4 regions of the Kitasatospora sp. NPDC004615 genome follow, and region 1 is predicted to be linked to each of the others. Evidence: riboswitches for the same ligand, from Rfam matches in the RefSeq annotation. Region 1 holds a riboswitch; each other region holds the start of a gene.
The links. A riboswitch is a leader RNA that binds a small molecule or an ion and turns the genes downstream of it on or off. The one in region 1 is predicted to bind cyclic di-AMP.
Positions count from the first base shown of each region.

Region 2: another riboswitch for cyclic di-AMP. It lies ahead of ACFYS8_RS21355 (peptidoglycan DD-metalloendopeptidase family protein); the one in region 1 lies ahead of ACFYS8_RS32495 (transglycosylase family protein).
Region 3: another riboswitch for cyclic di-AMP. It lies ahead of ACFYS8_RS14750 (M23 family metallopeptidase); the one in region 1 lies ahead of ACFYS8_RS32495 (transglycosylase family protein).
Region 4: another riboswitch for cyclic di-AMP. It lies ahead of ACFYS8_RS09290 (transglycosylase family protein); the one in region 1 lies ahead of ACFYS8_RS32495 (transglycosylase family protein).

Region 1 covers NZ_JBIALQ010000012.1:136,175-140,061, reverse strand. Annotated here, with positions in the region: gene ACFYS8_RS32500 (CapA family protein) at 1-823, shown strand, start outside; gene ACFYS8_RS32495 (transglycosylase family protein) at 846-2,009, opposite strand; cyclic di-AMP (ydaO/yuaA leader) riboswitch at 2,013-2,179, opposite strand; gene ACFYS8_RS32490 (MFS transporter) at 2,578-3,825, shown strand.
Region 2 covers NZ_JBIALQ010000006.1:45,717-49,603, forward strand. Annotated here, with positions in the region: gene ACFYS8_RS21345 (PP2C family protein-serine/threonine phosphatase) at 1-996, shown strand, start outside; gene ACFYS8_RS21350 (hypothetical protein) at 1,384-1,578, shown strand; cyclic di-AMP (ydaO/yuaA leader) riboswitch at 1,949-2,103, shown strand; gene ACFYS8_RS21355 (peptidoglycan DD-metalloendopeptidase family protein) at 2,109-3,089, shown strand; tRNA gene ACFYS8_RS21360 (tRNA-Gly) at 3,246-3,319, opposite strand; tRNA gene ACFYS8_RS21365 (tRNA-Pro) at 3,469-3,542, shown strand; gene tig (trigger factor) at 3,747-3,887, shown strand, end outside.
Region 3 covers NZ_JBIALQ010000003.1:728,699-732,585, reverse strand. Annotated here, with positions in the region: gene ACFYS8_RS14760 (hypothetical protein) at 1-717, shown strand, start outside; gene ACFYS8_RS14755 (DUF3995 domain-containing protein) at 834-1,340, shown strand; gene ACFYS8_RS14750 (M23 family metallopeptidase) at 1,350-2,117, opposite strand; cyclic di-AMP (ydaO/yuaA leader) riboswitch at 2,128-2,292, opposite strand; gene ACFYS8_RS14745 (YiaA/YiaB family inner membrane protein) at 2,509-2,799, shown strand; gene ACFYS8_RS14740 (alpha/beta fold hydrolase) at 2,921-3,751, shown strand; gene ACFYS8_RS14735 (TetR-like C-terminal domain-containing protein) at 3,751-3,887, shown strand, end outside.
Region 4 covers NZ_JBIALQ010000002.1:537,364-541,250, reverse strand. Annotated here, with positions in the region: gene ACFYS8_RS09305 (MazG family protein) at 1-14, shown strand, start outside; gene ACFYS8_RS09300 (SDR family NAD(P)-dependent oxidoreductase) at 19-441, opposite strand; gene ACFYS8_RS09295 (cytochrome P450) at 597-1,856, shown strand; cyclic di-AMP (ydaO/yuaA leader) riboswitch at 2,118-2,298, shown strand; gene ACFYS8_RS09290 (transglycosylase family protein) at 2,302-2,970, shown strand; gene eno (phosphopyruvate hydratase) at 3,223-3,887, shown strand, end outside.

The DNA of each region.
Region 1 (3,887 bases):
CGACCTGGCGGTGCTCAACCTGGAGACCGCGATCACCGGCCGCGGCAAGCCCGAGCCCAAGACCTACACGTTCCGCACCAGCCCCAAGGCGCTCACCGCGCTCAAGGACGCCGGGATAGACGTGCTCTCCCAGGCCAACAACCACGCCGTCGACTTCGGCGCCGACGGCCTCGCCGACACCCTCGCCGCCAAAGCCAACTCCCCGATTCCGCTGATCGGCATCGGCAAGGACACGGCCGAAGCCTTCGCGCCCCACATCGCCGACGTGCGCGGAACAAAGGTCGCCGTCCTGGCGGCGAGCCAGGTCGACGAAATCACCAACCAGAAGTGGCGGGCCGGCGAGCACAAGGCCGGCATCGCCTCCGCGTTCGACGAGAAGGCCCTGCTGCGCGCCGTCACCGAGGCCAAGGCGCAGGCGCCCGTGGTGCTGGTCTACCTGCACTGGGGCGAGGAAGGCGTGGCCTGCCCGACCGCCGCGCAGACCGCACTCGCCAAGAAGCTCGCCACCGCCGGCGCCACCGCCGTGGTCGGCACCCACGCCCACACCATGCTCGGCGCGGGCATGCTCGGAAACACCTACGTGGCGTACGGCTTCGGCAACTTCCTCTGGTACGGCACCTCGAACTACACCGCCTCCGACGAGACCGGCGTCACCACACTCACCATCAGCACCGACGGGCGCGTCACCGGAGAAGCGTTCACCCCCGCCCACATCGACGGCCGGGGCGTGCCCGTCCCGCAGACCGGCAGCGCGGCGAAGGCCGCCCAGCAGCGCCGCGACGGCCTGCGCGGCTGCACCGGACTGGCCGCCGTCCCGAAGTGACGGCGGCTCGACCGGGCGGCCGTCAGCCCAGGTTCAGTACCTGGCCCGGGTGGATCAGGTCCGGGTTCTCGCCCACCACCTGCTGGTTGCTCTGGTAGAGACCGCTCCAGCCGCCGTTCAGCTCGTGGCTGCGGGCGATCTTCGCCAGCGTGTCGCCCGGGCCGACGGTGTACGGCTGCGGGGACGGGGTCGCAGCGGACGGGGATTCGGCGGGCGCGGGTGCGCTGCCGGGCGTGGAGGCGCTCGGGGGCGGCGTGGTGGTGGCCGGGTCGGGGGTGGTGGGCTGCTGGGTGCCGCCGTTGCCGTGGCCGTCCTGACCCTGACCCTGACCCTGACCCTGGCCCTGGTCGTTGCCGTGGCCTGTGCCGTTGCCGTTCTCGGCGCCGTTCCCGTTTCCGTTGCCGTTCTGGTTGTCGGACGGTGTGGTCGGGTTCGGGCTCGGGTTGGTGCTCGGGTCGGTCGACGGCGCAGTCGGCGTAGTCGGAGCGGTCGGGGTGGCCGGGCTCTCCGGGGTGGGTGCCGGGGACGGCGTGGCCGCAGGCGGCTGGGGGTGCGTCAGCTGTATGTAGCGCTCGTACAGGCTCTGGTGGCTGGTCCAGAACCAACCGCCGTTCTTCTCGTACCAGTACACGTGGTACACGGGGTCGTAGCCGGGCAGGCCGGAGAACACCGGAGTGGCGTTCTGCGGGGCGACGGTGCCGTCCGAGGCGGTGTTGACGGCGGCGATGCCGCGGGCGCCGCGCAGCGCACCCGATTCGTCCGCCGAGTCGTTGTTGTCCACCACGCCGGCGGCGCTGACCGTGCGCAGGCCCGCCGTGTCGGCGCAGGACACCCACGGCTGCGGGCCTTCGGTGGCCAGGATCCGTTCGGCGACCGCGATCTGCTGGCTGCGGGTGGCTCCGCTGGGCAGCTCGGCGTACCGGGTACCGCCGTAGTCGATCCAGCGCTGGGCGGTGATCTGGAGGCCGCCGTAAAGGCCGTTGCCCGAGTCGGAACTCCAGTTGCCGCCGCTCTCGCAGTCGGCGACCCGGTCCCAGACCGTGCTGGGCGCGGCCTGCGCACCCGTCACGGCGAGCAGCGGCAGGGCGAGGCCGACGCCGGCGACGCCGGCTGCGGCGATCGCCCGCTCGGCGGCTTTCTCCGCCTGGCTCTGCCGACGGTGGCGCCCGGAACCCGTGAAGAGCATGCCAGATCCTCTCCGCACGCCTGCGAGGTGAGCTGTCGGGTTCGGACCGGAGGGAGGCCCGGCCGCCGTGTGCCGGCGGGAGCCGGTGCGGCGGCTTCACCCCTAGCCGTGGGGGCGGCGACGTACCTGGTTCCCCCGTCCCTGTCCAAGGGTTGTGGTGGTCGACCCGGCAACGCGGCGGACAGGGTTCGGCGTTGCCGCGTGCGGGGCCCGACGGTGCGGGCCGGACCGAGCCTAATCACTCGAACGGAGCAATCACAAGCTCATCGCGACCGTATTACGGCCGAGTTGCGCCGCCCGGGCGGTCGGGCGGTCGGGTGATCCGGCGGTCCGATGGTCGGGTGCGAAAGTCTGGCCGATCGGTGGGATTGGGGGAGCGTGGGGAGGGAAGGCGGACGGTCCCGCTTGGGCGCTTGGAAGCCGAGTGGTCATCAAATACCGTGACATTAAAGCGAGTTGAGCGAGATCTGGGCATTGCAGGCGTTGCGGATAAATCGCGCGACAGCTGCTTCGGGAGCTTCCTACCATCGCGGTGATCGCTGTTCCCCGACCCGCTGTGGAGGTGCCCGTGGCTGTGCTGATTCCCGAAGTACTCCGGGTGGAGCGCCAGTTCGCCCGTCTGTTCGTCGGCCAGTCGCTGTCCGTCCTGGGCGACAGGGTGTCGTTCGTCGCGCTGCCGTTCGCCGTGCTGTCGATCGGCGGGTCGGCCGCCGATGTCGGCCTGGTGGCTTCGGCGGGCCTGCTGCCGACGCTGGTGTTCATGCTGATCGGCGGCGTGTGGGCGGACCGGATGCCAAGACAGCGGATCATGCTGGCCTCCGATCTGGTGCGGTGCGTGGTCCAGGCGGCCGTCGCGGTGTTGCTGCTCACCGGGACGGCCCGGGTCGGGGTGCTGGCACTGCTGATGGTGGTGTTCGGGGTGGCGGACGCGTTCTTCCTGCCCGCCTCCACCGGGCTGATCCCGCTGCTGGTGTCCGGTGAACGGCTGAGCGAGGCCAATGCCTTGCGCGGGCTCGTCCACTCGGTGGGGTTGGTGATCGGCCCGGTGCTGGCCGGCGCGCTGGTGGCCCTTGCCGGGCCCGGCGGTGCCCTGATGGTGGATGCCGCGAGCTTCGCGGCCAGCGCCGCCGTGCTGGTGAGACTCGGTGCGGTGGGCGGGCGGGCCAGTGCGGAGCAGGCCGAGCGACTCGGGTTCCTGGCCGAACTCCGGGTCGGCTGGCGGCAAGTGCGAGAACGGGCCTGGGTGTGGTCGGGCATGCTCGCGATCGCGGTGTACCACGTGGTGGTGCTGCCCTCGGTGTTCGTGCTCGGCCCGGTCCTGGCGGATCGCGAGTGGGGCGGGGCCGGCGCCTGGGCCGTGGTGGTCACCGCCTTCGGCCTCGGCTCGATCGTCGGCGACGTCTGCGCCTACCGCCTGAAACCGGCCCGGCCGATGGCGGTGGCGGCCGTCGGGATGGCGATTGCCTCCTGCCAGGCGCTGATCATCGGATCCGGCGCTCCGGTCGCGGTGATCGCCCTGCTGGAGGCCTGCACCGGAGTCGGCGTCTCGCTGTGCTTCGTGCTGTGGGAGACCTCACTCCAGGTGCACATACCCGAGCAGGTGCTGTCCCGGGTCAGCTCCTACGACCACCTGATCTCGGTGGCGCTGATGCCACTCGGCCTGGTGCTCGCAGGCCCGCTCGCGGACGGGATCGGCGTGCACCGAACGCTGTTCGGCATGACCGCGCTGGGAGTGCCCGCCGCCCTCCTCCTGCTCGCGCTGCCGGCCGTCCGGAAGCTGCCCGCACGACCACAGGTGGACGCACCTATCCAGTAATCCATGAAAGAGTGGAATATGCTCGTCGTGCACGCCGCTCGGTCACCGCCGGCGGAGCACCG
Region 2 (3,887 bases), on a different contig from region 1:
GACTGGGCCCCGCCCACCGCCCTGGTGCTGCCCGTGCTGGCCGGCGCGCTGCTGCTGCGCCCCGGCACCCTGGTGCTGCTGTACGCCGTCGCCGCCGCCGGACTGATCACCGAATCCCTGGTGCACACCGGCGAACGCGTCGCCAGCGCGCAGCCGGAGACCTACACCCACGGCGTCACCCCCGGCTCCGCGCTGGTGGTCGGCGCGGTCGGCGTCGCCGGACTGCTGGTCGCCCAGTTCCGCCGCCGGATCGGCGTGCCCTGGCGCGGCGGCTCCACCATGCTGTTCGACCTGCGCGAGCGGATCCGGATCCAGGGCCGGGTCCCGGAACTGCCCGACGGCTGGCACACCGACACCGCGCTGCGCCCGGCCGGCGGCCAGTCCTTCTCCGGCGACTTCATGGTCGCCGCCCGCACCGGCCCCGGCGGACGGATGCTGGAAGCCGTCCTCGCCGACGTCTCCGGCAAGGGCATGGACGCCGGCAGCCGCGCCCTGCTGCTCTCCGGCGCCTTCGGCGGCCTGCTCGGCTCGCTGCCCGCCCACGACTTCCTGCCCGCCGCCAACGGCTACCTGCTGCGGCAGGACTGGGCGGAGGGCTTCGCCACCGCCGTCCATCTGGTGGTCGACCTGGACACCGGCGAGTACGAACTGCTCTCCGCGGGGCACCTGCCCGGCATGCACCGTCTCGCGGGCGCCGGGTACTGGGAGGTCAAGGAGGCCGAGGGCCCGCTGCTCGGGGTCTACGACGAGGCCAAGTTCGAGGGGGTGCGCGGCACCCTCGGCCCCGGCGACGTCCTGATGCTGTGCACCGACGGCATGGTGGAGATCCCCGGCCGCGACCTCGCCGAGGGCATGGACCGGCTGATGGGCGAGGCCGACCGGCTGGTCGCCACCGCCCCGGGGTCGATCCGGCCCGGCTCCGCGGTCCGGCTGATCGACACCGTCGCCAAGCACGTCAACGACGACCGCGCGGTGCTGCTGGTCTGGCGCCGCTGAACTTCCGTCCGGTGCAGACGCGGTGAGCGCGGAGTGTCCACGGAGTGTCAAACCCGGACGTTGATCTTCGGCCAATTCCGGTTCGCGGCCCGAGCCGGGCGGCGATGCTGGATCTGCCTGCCGGTTTGCCGCGCAGGCCAGCACGGACCACCGCCCGCCGACGGGGTGTCAGAACCCGTCCGCTATCGTCGCGGTCGGCGAAAATCAGTCCTGCCAGGCGGGTTCGGGCACCGAGCGACCGGGCAAGTCCTTTACGCACTCAGCACGAGCGACCACACTGAGTCCGGATGGAGTGGTGGGGACACGGGGGGCAGGGGCCGGTTTCCGCCTGGGAGCCAACGCCGGCTTCCACCGAACCCCCGCCACGAATCGAGGAAGTGAGTCCTGGTGGCCTTCTCCGTCTCCGCGCTTGTCCTGTTCGGCATCATCGTCGCGATCTTCATTCGCAACAAGCAGCTGAAGACCGGGCACGCCATCGTCGCCGCCCTGTTCGGCTTCATGCTGAGCCAGTCGACCATGGCCGGCCCGATCCAGCAGTTCCTCACCTCGGTCTCCAAGGCCATCGCGTCGATCGCGGGCTGACGGCCTGTCGGCTCCCCGGCGGCACGCCACGACGGGCGGGAGACACCCCCGCGCCGTCCATTCGGCCTGCCCACGGTGACCAGGCTCACCCGCGACGTCACGCCAGGTCCGCGCCCGAACGCGCACGGTGGCCGAAGTCGCCCACCGTGCGGGGTTCGTACGCGCACTGTCATGATCGCGTACGCGCACCGCAGCGTGGTGTCGGCACAGCGTGACCTGGTGGATCGTCAGCCCCTTCCCGACCCAGGGAGCGGGGCCGATCGGCGTTTGCCAGCCTCACGGGCCGTGGGATTTGCTTCCTCCGCAGCCCGGCCAGTGACCGGGCGGGCCACCGGACGGAACGCCTAGTCCTGCCGTCGTCCGGTGCCGACCAGATACCACGCCACGGCAGGAGCGGGGGAACCACAGGTAAGTCGCCGGGCCCGGAAACCACCGGGAACGGCTCGGGGTGAAGCCGCAGTCCCTGCGGCCGGGCAACTCTCGCCCGAACCCGACAGCTCACCTCGCAGGCGTCGGAGAGGAACGCCTTCATGTCCGCTCAGGGCAAGCACCGCAAGCCGAGCCTGGCCACCATCGCCCGGATCGCCATCGCCACCGGTGTGGCCGGCGCCGCGATCGGCCTCCCGGTCACCGCCGCCTCCGCGCACACCGCCACCGAGCAGGCCGGCAGCCACCCGTCCACGGTCTCGGTGGACGCCACCCCCGTCGCCGACCAGGCCGCCGCCCCGCACAGCTACCGGGTCGCCTCCGGCGACACCCTGTCCAAGATCGCCGCCGCGCAGCACGTCGACGGTGGCTGGCAGAAGCTGTACCAGGACAACCGCTCCGTGGTCGGTGGCAACCCCGACCTGATCTTCCCGGGCCAGAAGCTGGCCATCAACGGCCAGGCCGCCGCCCCCGCGCAGGCCCCGGCCGCCAAGTCCACCTCCACGGACACCGCCACCGCGCCGAAGGTCGCCGTCAAGAAGGCCGACACCGCGAAGCCGGCCACCACCGGCACCGTCAAGGCCCAGCCCGTGGCCCCGGCCCCGCAGGCGGCGCCCCCGGTCGCCACCACGGCCACCACCGCTTCCCCGGCCGCCGTTCCGGCTGCCGCGAGCAACAGCTCCACCTACGTCGCCCCGGCGCCGGGCAAGGTCACCACCGGTTACAAGGTCGCCGGCTCCAACTGGTCCTCCGGCTACCACACCGGCATCGACTTCCCGGTCGCCACCGGCACCAGCCTCAAGGCCATCGCCAACGGCACCGTGGTCTCCGCCGGCAACGGCGGTGCCTACGGCAACCAGGTCGTCATCAAGCTGGCCGACGGCAAGTACGCCCAGTACGCCCACCTGTCCTCGATCTCCGTCTCGGCCGGCCAGTCCGTGACGGCGGGTCAGCAGATCGGTCTCTCCGGCGCCACCGGCAACGTGACCGGCCCGCACCTGCACTTCGAGATCCGCACCACCCCGGACTACGGCTCCGACATCGACCCCGTCGCCTACCTGGCGGCCCACGGCGTCAACGTCTGATCCACGCCTCACCCCTCGAAGGCCCCGCGCAGTCCGCTGCGCGGGGCCTTCGGGCTTTCCGGCGCCCTTGCGCGGGCGAAGGCCCCCCGGCCACGCGGCGCGGCCGACCAACGGCAACGGCCCCGACTGCGTTGGCAGTCGGGGCCGTTGGCCTTGTGGAGCGGGTGACGAGAATCGAACTCGCGTGACCAGTTTGGAAGACTGGGGCTCTACCATTGAGCTACACCCGCAAAGGCGTACCCGCACCGCGTCGCGGTGGCGAGGACTGGATCAGGGTACCTGGTCGAGCCGGTGGATTGCACACTCCTTCCGCGCTGTCGGCTCGCGAATATCGCCCCGGTCGGAGGCGGCCCGACGTGTACTCTTCTGCTCGGCACCACGGGGTGTGGCGCAGGTTGGTAGCGCGTCCGCTTTGGGAGCGGAAGGCCGTCGGTTCGAATCCGGTCACCCCGACCGTGCGGCAGGGTCTCGTCCGTGGGCGGGGCCCTGTTGTCGTTGTGGGGCGCGGCCGCCCCGGCCCCGCTCCGCCGTGCACCCGGTGCCGGGCGCAGTCACTTTCGTGGTACCGGTAGGATGGACCGCTGGCGGTAGTACGGACAGCATTGCAGCCCCAACCGCCTATCGCCCTGACCGCAAGCCCCCCTAGGAGACCCCACCGTGAAGAGCGCCGTCGAGACTCTGAACCCGACCCGGGTTCGACTCACCGTCGAGGTGCCCTTCGAGGAGCTCAAGCCCAGCCTCGACGCGGCGTACAAGAAGATCAACCAGCAGGTCACCGTCCCGGGCTTCCGCAAGGGC
Region 3 (3,887 bases), on a different contig from region 1:
GCGGTGCGGACCGTACTGACCCTGCTGGAGCTGGGCGGAGCCCGGCTGCATGACGGTTTCCCGGAGCTGTCCTCGCCGGTGCTGGAGCACCTGCTGTACGAGCAGCTGCACCTGTACGTCCAGCCGGACGGCGACGCCTGGGCGTACCCGGCGGCGGTGCGGCTGCTGATCGAACGTCAGCGGGCGGCGCGGCGGCTGAACGCCAAGCGGCTGGAGAAGCTGCGCGAGGAGGCCGACTGGCAGGGCCAGGTGCTGGTGGACTCGCTGCTGCGCCGGTCCGACCTGCTGACCTGGCCGCGCCTGTACACGCTGCTGCTGCGCGCGGACGGCGTGCCGGTGGACGACCTCGACCAGGTGCGGGGCTGGCTGGAGGACTTCCGGGCGCTGGACGTCGAGGAGCGCTTCGCCGCGTACGAGCGGGTGCCGGGGGTGGATCCGGACGGCGGCTGGGGTCCGGAGCGGGCGCTGCTGGTCGGGGTGTCCACGGACGGGGCGCGCCGGCTGCTGGAGCACGGCCTGATGCGGCGCAGCTACCGCAACCTGGCCGAGCTGAACGCCCGGGGCCTGCCGATGCCGGACGAGCTCTCCGGGGAGTTCGAGGACTTCGAGGAGGCGGTGGCGCAGGCCGCGATCGACCTGTGCGGCGAGTGGACGGTGCCCGGGCTGGCCCGGCTGCTGCTGGAGGAGTACCCGGAGCTGGCCCCCGAGGTGTACTGAGGGTTGTGGCTCGCCGGGGTCCACCGATCGGAGGACCCCGGAATCGTCCTGATGAGCCATCGGTCCTGGCCGTCCGGACGATCCGCGGGGCGGGGCCGCCGGGCCAGGGTGGAGCCATGGACATCGTGACTCCGGCCGGCGCCACCTCCGTCGGCCTGCGCCCGCCGTTCCGTCGGATCGCCGCGCAGGCCGCCGCGCTCTGGTCGGCCGTCTTCGCCCTGGTGCACCTGTACTGGCTGCTGGGCGGCCGGGCCGGTCTGCCGGGCGGGCTGTCGGTGCTGGACAACACGCCGCTGCTGGTGATCGACATCATCGCGGTACCGCTGTGCGCGGTGGCCGCGGCGCTGGCCCTGGCGCTGATACGGCCGTGGGGCGAGCGGCTGCCGGCCCGCGGGCTGCTGTGGGCGGCCCGGGGCACGGCGGTGCTGCTGATCGTGCACGCCGCGCCCTCCGTGCCGGACTGGCTGGCGCTGGCGGCGGGTCACCGCTCGGTGGCGGAGCTGGACGCGATGGCCCGCTTCGCGACCGTGCTGTACGAGCCGTTCTTCCTGGCCGGCGGGCTGCTGTTCGGCTGCGCGGTGTTCGGCCGTCGGCTCCTGCCCGAGCGCGGCGGCCGTCGATGAGCGGAAGAACTACGGCTGCAGGCCGCGCTGCTGGAGCCAGGGCAGCGGGTCGATCGGGGCGCCGCCGCCGGGGCGGACCTCCAGGTGCAGGTGCGGGCCGGTGACGTTGCCGGTGGCGCCGACCGCGCCGAGCACGGTGCCGGGGGCGACCTGGCCGGAGGCGGTGGCGATCCGGGAGAGGTGGCAGTACCAGAGTTCGGTGCCGTCGGGCAGGGTCTGGATGACCCGGTAGCCGTAGGGGCCGGACCAGCCCGCCGAGGTGACGGTGCCTCCGGCGACGGCGGCGACGGGGGTGCCGGTGCGGGCGGCGAAGTCCAGGCCGGTGTGCAGGTGCGCCCAGTGCGCGCCGGACTGGGCGAAGTGCGCGGTCAGCTGGTAGCCGGCCACCGGCAGGGTGTGCGCGGCCTGTTCGGCCTCGGCCTGCTGGGCGGCCCGCTTGGCCTCGGCCTCCTGCGCGGCGGCCAGCCGGGCGGATTCGTCGGCGGCGGTGCGCTGGCCGTCGGCCTGCTGCTGGATGCGCGCGGCGAGGGCGAGCCCGGGGTCGCCGGCGAGGAGGCCGTCGGAGGCTTCGTCCGCGGCGGTGACGGGCACCGGGGCGGCGGCCTGCGCGGGGGCGGCGCCGAGTGCGGTGGCGCCGAGCGCGGCGGTCATCGCGGTGACGCCCAGCAGGGGCGCGCCGGCGCGGGACTGACGGGGCAGCCGGTGCCGGGCGGCTTCCGGCTCGACCGGGTGGTCGAGCAACTGGGTGCCGGTGCTCTCGGTGTAGGTCGACGCCACGGGGGCGTGCTCCTTCCTTCCCTGCCGCCGACCGGGTTAGCTGACGGGTTCGGAGGTGGAAGGTCTCCTACGGTCGGGCCCAGGGCCGTCCCGATTCACCCCGGTGGAAACGTGGTTCCCCGGCTCCTGGGACGCCCCGAAGGGTGTGCCCAAGTGGATTAGGCGTGGCGCACGGTGCCGCATGGTTACGGCGTTGCCGACCGCGCTGCGTTATCAAACGTTAATCCTATGGACCCCATGATTCCAAGCCGCTACCACGAGACAGCGAAGATTTCCTGACGCCCTATGGGTGATTTGTGACGGTTCACCAGGGCCAACCTGACGGATTGTGACCGAGTGGTTGAGTATCCGTACTCACGCCACGCCTCCGGGCCGGCGCGACCCTGATGCCATGACCGCAACCGTGCCGCACCGGACCACCGCCGCCTACTTCGCCCAGGCCGCCGTCTCCTTCGGACTGGCCACCGCCGCGCTCTCGCTCGGGATCGCCTACCTGCCGGTGAGCGCCTGGATGCGCGCCTTCCTCGCCGTCGGGCTGCTGTACGAGATCACTTCCGCGTTCACGCTGGCCAAGGTGATCCGGGACCGCCAGGACGAGGGCGCGATCACCAGCCGGGTGGACCAGGCCCGGCTGGACAAGCTGCTCGCCGAGCACGACCCGTTCAAGGTGGAGGGGATCTGACCGATCCGGCTGGCCTCCACGGCTTGACGGCTAAGGCTATTAGCCTTAGCTTTATGGCTATCGGCAGTCGGCCGGGCCTCCAGCGCCCGGCGCACCGCAACGCCCGCCCAGGAGGCCCGCGATGAACAGCACCCTCGGCACCACCCGGTACGTCGACGTCCCCGGCGGCCGGATCGCCTACGACGACACCCCCGGCACCGGCGTCCCGGTCGTCCTGCTGCCCGGCATGCTCGACAAGCGCGCCACCTACCGGCACCTCGCACCGCTGCTGACCGCCGCCGGGCACCGGGTGATCACCATGGACCTGCGCGGCCTCGGCGAGTCCTCCACCGGGTTCACCGACTACTCCCCCGCCGCGATCGCCGACGACCTGGTCGCCCTGCTCGACCACCTCGACCTGCGCGGCGCCGTCCTGGCCGGCAACTCCTACACCGGCGCCACCGTGGTCCGCGCGGCCGAGCTCGCCCCCGGGCGGACCGCCGGGGTGGTGCTGATCGACGCCTTCATCGAGAACCTCCCGCTGAACGCCTTCCAGAAGGCCCTGTTCGGCCTGGCCGCCCCGCTGGTCACCGCGTTCCCCGGCCTGTGGAGCTCGATGCAGAAGTTCTACTACCCGACCGCGCGGCCCGCCGACTTCGACGCCTACCGGGCCGGCCTCGCCGAGATGCTGCGCGAGCCCGCCCGGAAGGCCGCGCTGCGCGGCTACCTCACGGGGGACTCCGCGCCGGTCGGCTGGTGCGAGGCCGTCGACGTGCCCGCGCTGGTGCTGATGGGCAGCAAGGACCCCGACTTCCCGAACCCCGAGCTGATCGCCGACCGGCAGGCCGCCGCGCTGCGCGGCCGTAAGGTGATGATCGAGAACGGCGGCCACTACCCGATGGCCGGCTACCCCCAGGCCGTCGCCGACGCCCTGCTCCCTTTCCTGAACGAGCTGAACGAGGTCGCCCGCTGATGGCCCGCGCCGGACTCTCCCCCACCACGGTGGTGGACCACGCCCTCGGCCTGATCGACGCCCAGGGCGCCGAGACGCTCACCCTGGCCGCCGTCGCCGCCAAGGCGGGGGTCGCCACCCCGTCGCTGTACAAGCA
Region 4 (3,887 bases), on a different contig from region 1:
CCGAGGACGACTGACGGGTCAGCTCGCCAGCGGGACGTCCGAGACCGGGCGGCGGCGCTGGGCCGGCACGACCTCGCCGATCGCCTCGCCGACCAGGGCCAGCACCTCGGCCAGCGGGTCGAGGTGGCCCGACAGTTCGGCGAGCTGGACGACCCGCTCGCCGTCCGGGCCGGCGACCGCGAACAGGTCGATCGGCCCGAGGTGCTTGGCGGCGGTGTCGACCAGCGCGGCGATGTCCGCCGGGTGGTGGACGTCACCGGACACCCCGACCACCGGGCAGCCGGGACGGTCGAGTTCGGCGGCCAGGTCCTCGGCGACACCGGGGCGAAGATCGGCGATGAGCAGGCCGGCGGCGCCGGCGGCGGAGAACCGGCGGGCCAGGTCGGCCCCCTCGCCTCCGTCGAGCACCGCGATGACCACCACTGCACCGGCTACTCGCATGGCCTGCTCCCCTTTCAGAGCGAACCGCGGGCGGTCCGCACGCCGCCCACTGTGGTTCTTGCGGAGGATCGTAGGCTCGCCCCGACTCTCCGCAACAGCAATTACCCGCCAGGTGACCAGACTCACGCGACGGCGGTTCCAGATACGGTCAAGACATGCCAGATCAGCCCCACACCGCCCACCCGCAACTCTTCACCTGGGAGTTCGCGGCCGATCCGTATCCGGCGTACGCCTGGCTGCGGGAGAACGCCCCGGTGCACCGCACCACGCTGCCGAGCGGGGTGGAGGCCTGGCTGGTCACCCGGTACGCGGACGCCCGGCAGGCGCTGGCCGACTCGCGGCTCTCCAAGAACCCGGCGCACCACAGCGAACAGGCGCACCGCACCGGCCGGGTGGGCATCCCGGGCGAGCGGCAGGCCGACCTGATGACCCACCTGCTGAACATCGACCCGCCGGACCACACCCGGCTGCGCCGCCTGGTGTCGAAGGCGTTCACGCCGCGCCGGGTCGCCGAGTTCGAACCGCGGGTGCAGCAGCTCACCGACCGCCTGATCGACTCCTTCGCGGAGCGCGGCGAGGTCGACCTGATCCACGAATTCGCCTTCCCGCTGCCGATCTACGCGATCTGCGACCTGCTCGGCGTCCCGCCCGAGGACCAGGACGACCTGCGCGACTGGGCCGGCATGATGCTGCGACACACAAAGCCGGGCCACACGGGCGGCAAGCGCGGGGGAGTGGGCCGCGCGGTCAAGCACATCCAGGGCTACCTGGCCGACCTGATCCACCGCAAGCGCGCCGACCTCGGCGACGACCTGATCTCCGGCCTGATCCGGGCCAGCGACCACGGCGAGCACCTGAGCGAGAACGAGGCCGCGGCGATGGCCTTCATCCTGCTGTTCGCCGGCTTCGAGACCACCATCAACCTGATCGGCAACGGCGTTTACGCGTTGCTGCGCAACCCGGATCAGCGCACCCTGCTCCAGGAGTCGCTGGCGCGCGGGGAGTCGGGCCTGCTGGAGACCGGCATCGAGGAACTCCTGCGCTACGACGGGCCGGTGGAGCTGGCGACCTGGCGGTTCGCCACCCGGCCGCTGAGCATCGGCGGGGTGGACATCCCGGCGGGCGACCCGGTGCTGGTGGTGCTGGCCGCGGCGGACCGCGACCCGGACCGGTTCTCCGACGAGAACACCCTGGACCTGGCCCGGACGGACAATCCGCACCTCGGTTTCGGACACGGCATCCACTACTGCATCGGTGCGCCGCTGGCCCGGCTCGAAGGGCAGCGCGCGATCGGCACACTGCTGACACGGCTGCCGGACCTCCAGTTGGCCGCCGATCCGGCCGAACTCCGTTGGCGGGGTGGGCTGATCATGCGCGGGCTGCGCGAACTCCCGGTCTCCTTCACGCCCCGCTGACCCGGTTTCGACCGCCGCCGCCCTGCCCTCGCCCCGCCCCCGCACGTCACCGTCCGTGGGCCCGGTGGGGGCGCGGGTGCGCCCCCACTTCGGGCGAATGCGGACATACATGGACGGTTTGTGCACGAGAAGTGAAGGTCCGTAATTTCGACGTGATACCGGTGATATGAGCTTGTGATTGCTCGTCAGCTCTGCTTACTCTCCGATTTGCCCGCAGCTGCGGGCCCCGAACGCGGCACGCCGAGTCCTGTCCGCCGCACCTTCGGGACACCGACCAGGATTCGGACAGGAGCGGGGGAACCAGGTGTGAACGCCGTACTCCCAACGGCTTGGGGTGAAGCCGCCGGGGAACGGACGCAACCGCGTCCGGACCTCCCGGCGGCCGGGCCAGCCTCCCGGTCCGAACCCGACAGCTCACCTCGTAGGCGTGCGGAGAGGAAGTCCCATGCTGTTCGCCGGTACTGGACGTCACCGCCGTAGCACCAAGGCCGAGAAGGTCGTCGCCGCCGCAGGCGTCGCCTCCGTGGGCCTGGCCCTGCCCCTGCTCTCCGCCACCGGAGCGGCAGCCGCACCCGCCGACACCTGGGACCGCGTGGCCCAGTGCGAGAGCGGCGGGGACTGGGGCATCAACACCGGAAACGGGTACTACGGCGGCCTGCAGTTCTCCTCCTCCACCTGGCGCGCCTACGGCGGCGGCGACTACGCCGCCCGCGCCGACCAGGCCACCCGCTCCGAGCAGATCGCGGTGGCCGAGCGGGTGCTCGCCTCCCAGGGGCCCGGCGCCTGGCCGTCCTGCTCGATCAAGGCCGGTCTGTCCCGCGGCGGCGACAGCTCCGAGGACACCGCCTCCCGCTCGCAGCAGCGCGCGGCGGCGCCCGAGCAGAAGCAGACGAAGTCGCAGCAGCAGTCGAAGAGTTCGAAGCAGAGCGCCCCGGCCGACGGGCCGACGCAGTCCGGCACCGGGAACTACACCGTGCAGGAGGGCGACACGCTGTCCGGGATCGCCGCCGCGCGGAACGTGTCCGGCGGCTGGGAGCAGCTGTTCCGGGCGAACCGCGAACTGATCGGCGCCGACCCCGATGTGATCATGCCCGGCCAGGTGCTGGCGCTGTGACGGCGCGGTCCGGCCGGCTCCGGCCCGGCAGTGGTATAGACCCTTCGTCGGTCTGACGATTCGTCCGCTCCGGGCGTGCGCCCAGCAGTTCGCGCCGCCCGGAGCCCGCCGCCGACGGGCAAACAGGTGAACTACCCGTGAGTAGCCGGGTCACACGGTGAGACGGGGCCCGGCCGGGCGTGGCCGTGGGCATGTCTGCGGCTAGGCTCTGGGCGTAACGACCACACATCCGCTTCCGCTAGGAGATGCCTCGTGCCGTCCATTGATGTCGTCGTAGCCCGTGAGATCCTCGACTCCCGCGGCAACCCCACGGTCGAGGTCGAGGTCGGTCTCGACGATGGCAGCACCGGTCGTGCGGCTGTCCCGTCGGGTGCCTCCACCGGCGCCTTCGAGGCGCTGGAGCTCCGCGACGGCGACAAGAACCGCTACTTCGGCAAGGGCGTCGAGAAGGCCGTCCTCGCCGTCATCGAGCAGATCGGCCCGGAGCTGGTCGGCTACGACGCCACCGAGCAGCGTCTGATCGACCAGGCCATGCTCGACCTGGACGCCACCCCGGACAAGTCCTCGCTGGGCGCCAACGCCATCCTCGGTGTCTCGCTCGCCGTCGCGCACGCCGCCTCCGAGGCCAGCGACCTGCCGCTGTTCCGCTACCTGGGCGGCCCGAACGCGCACGTGCTGCCGGTCCCGATGATGAACATCCTCAACGGCGGCTCGCACGCGGACTCCAACGTCGACATCCAGGAGTTCATGATCGCCCCGATCGGCGCGGAGTCCTTCTCCGAGGCCGTCCGCTGGGGCGTCGAGGTCTACCACACCCTCAAGGGCGTGCTGAAGGAGCGCGGGCTGTCCACCGGCCTGGGCGACGAGGGCGGCTTCGCCCCGAACCTGGACTCCAACCGCGAGGCCCTGGACCTCAT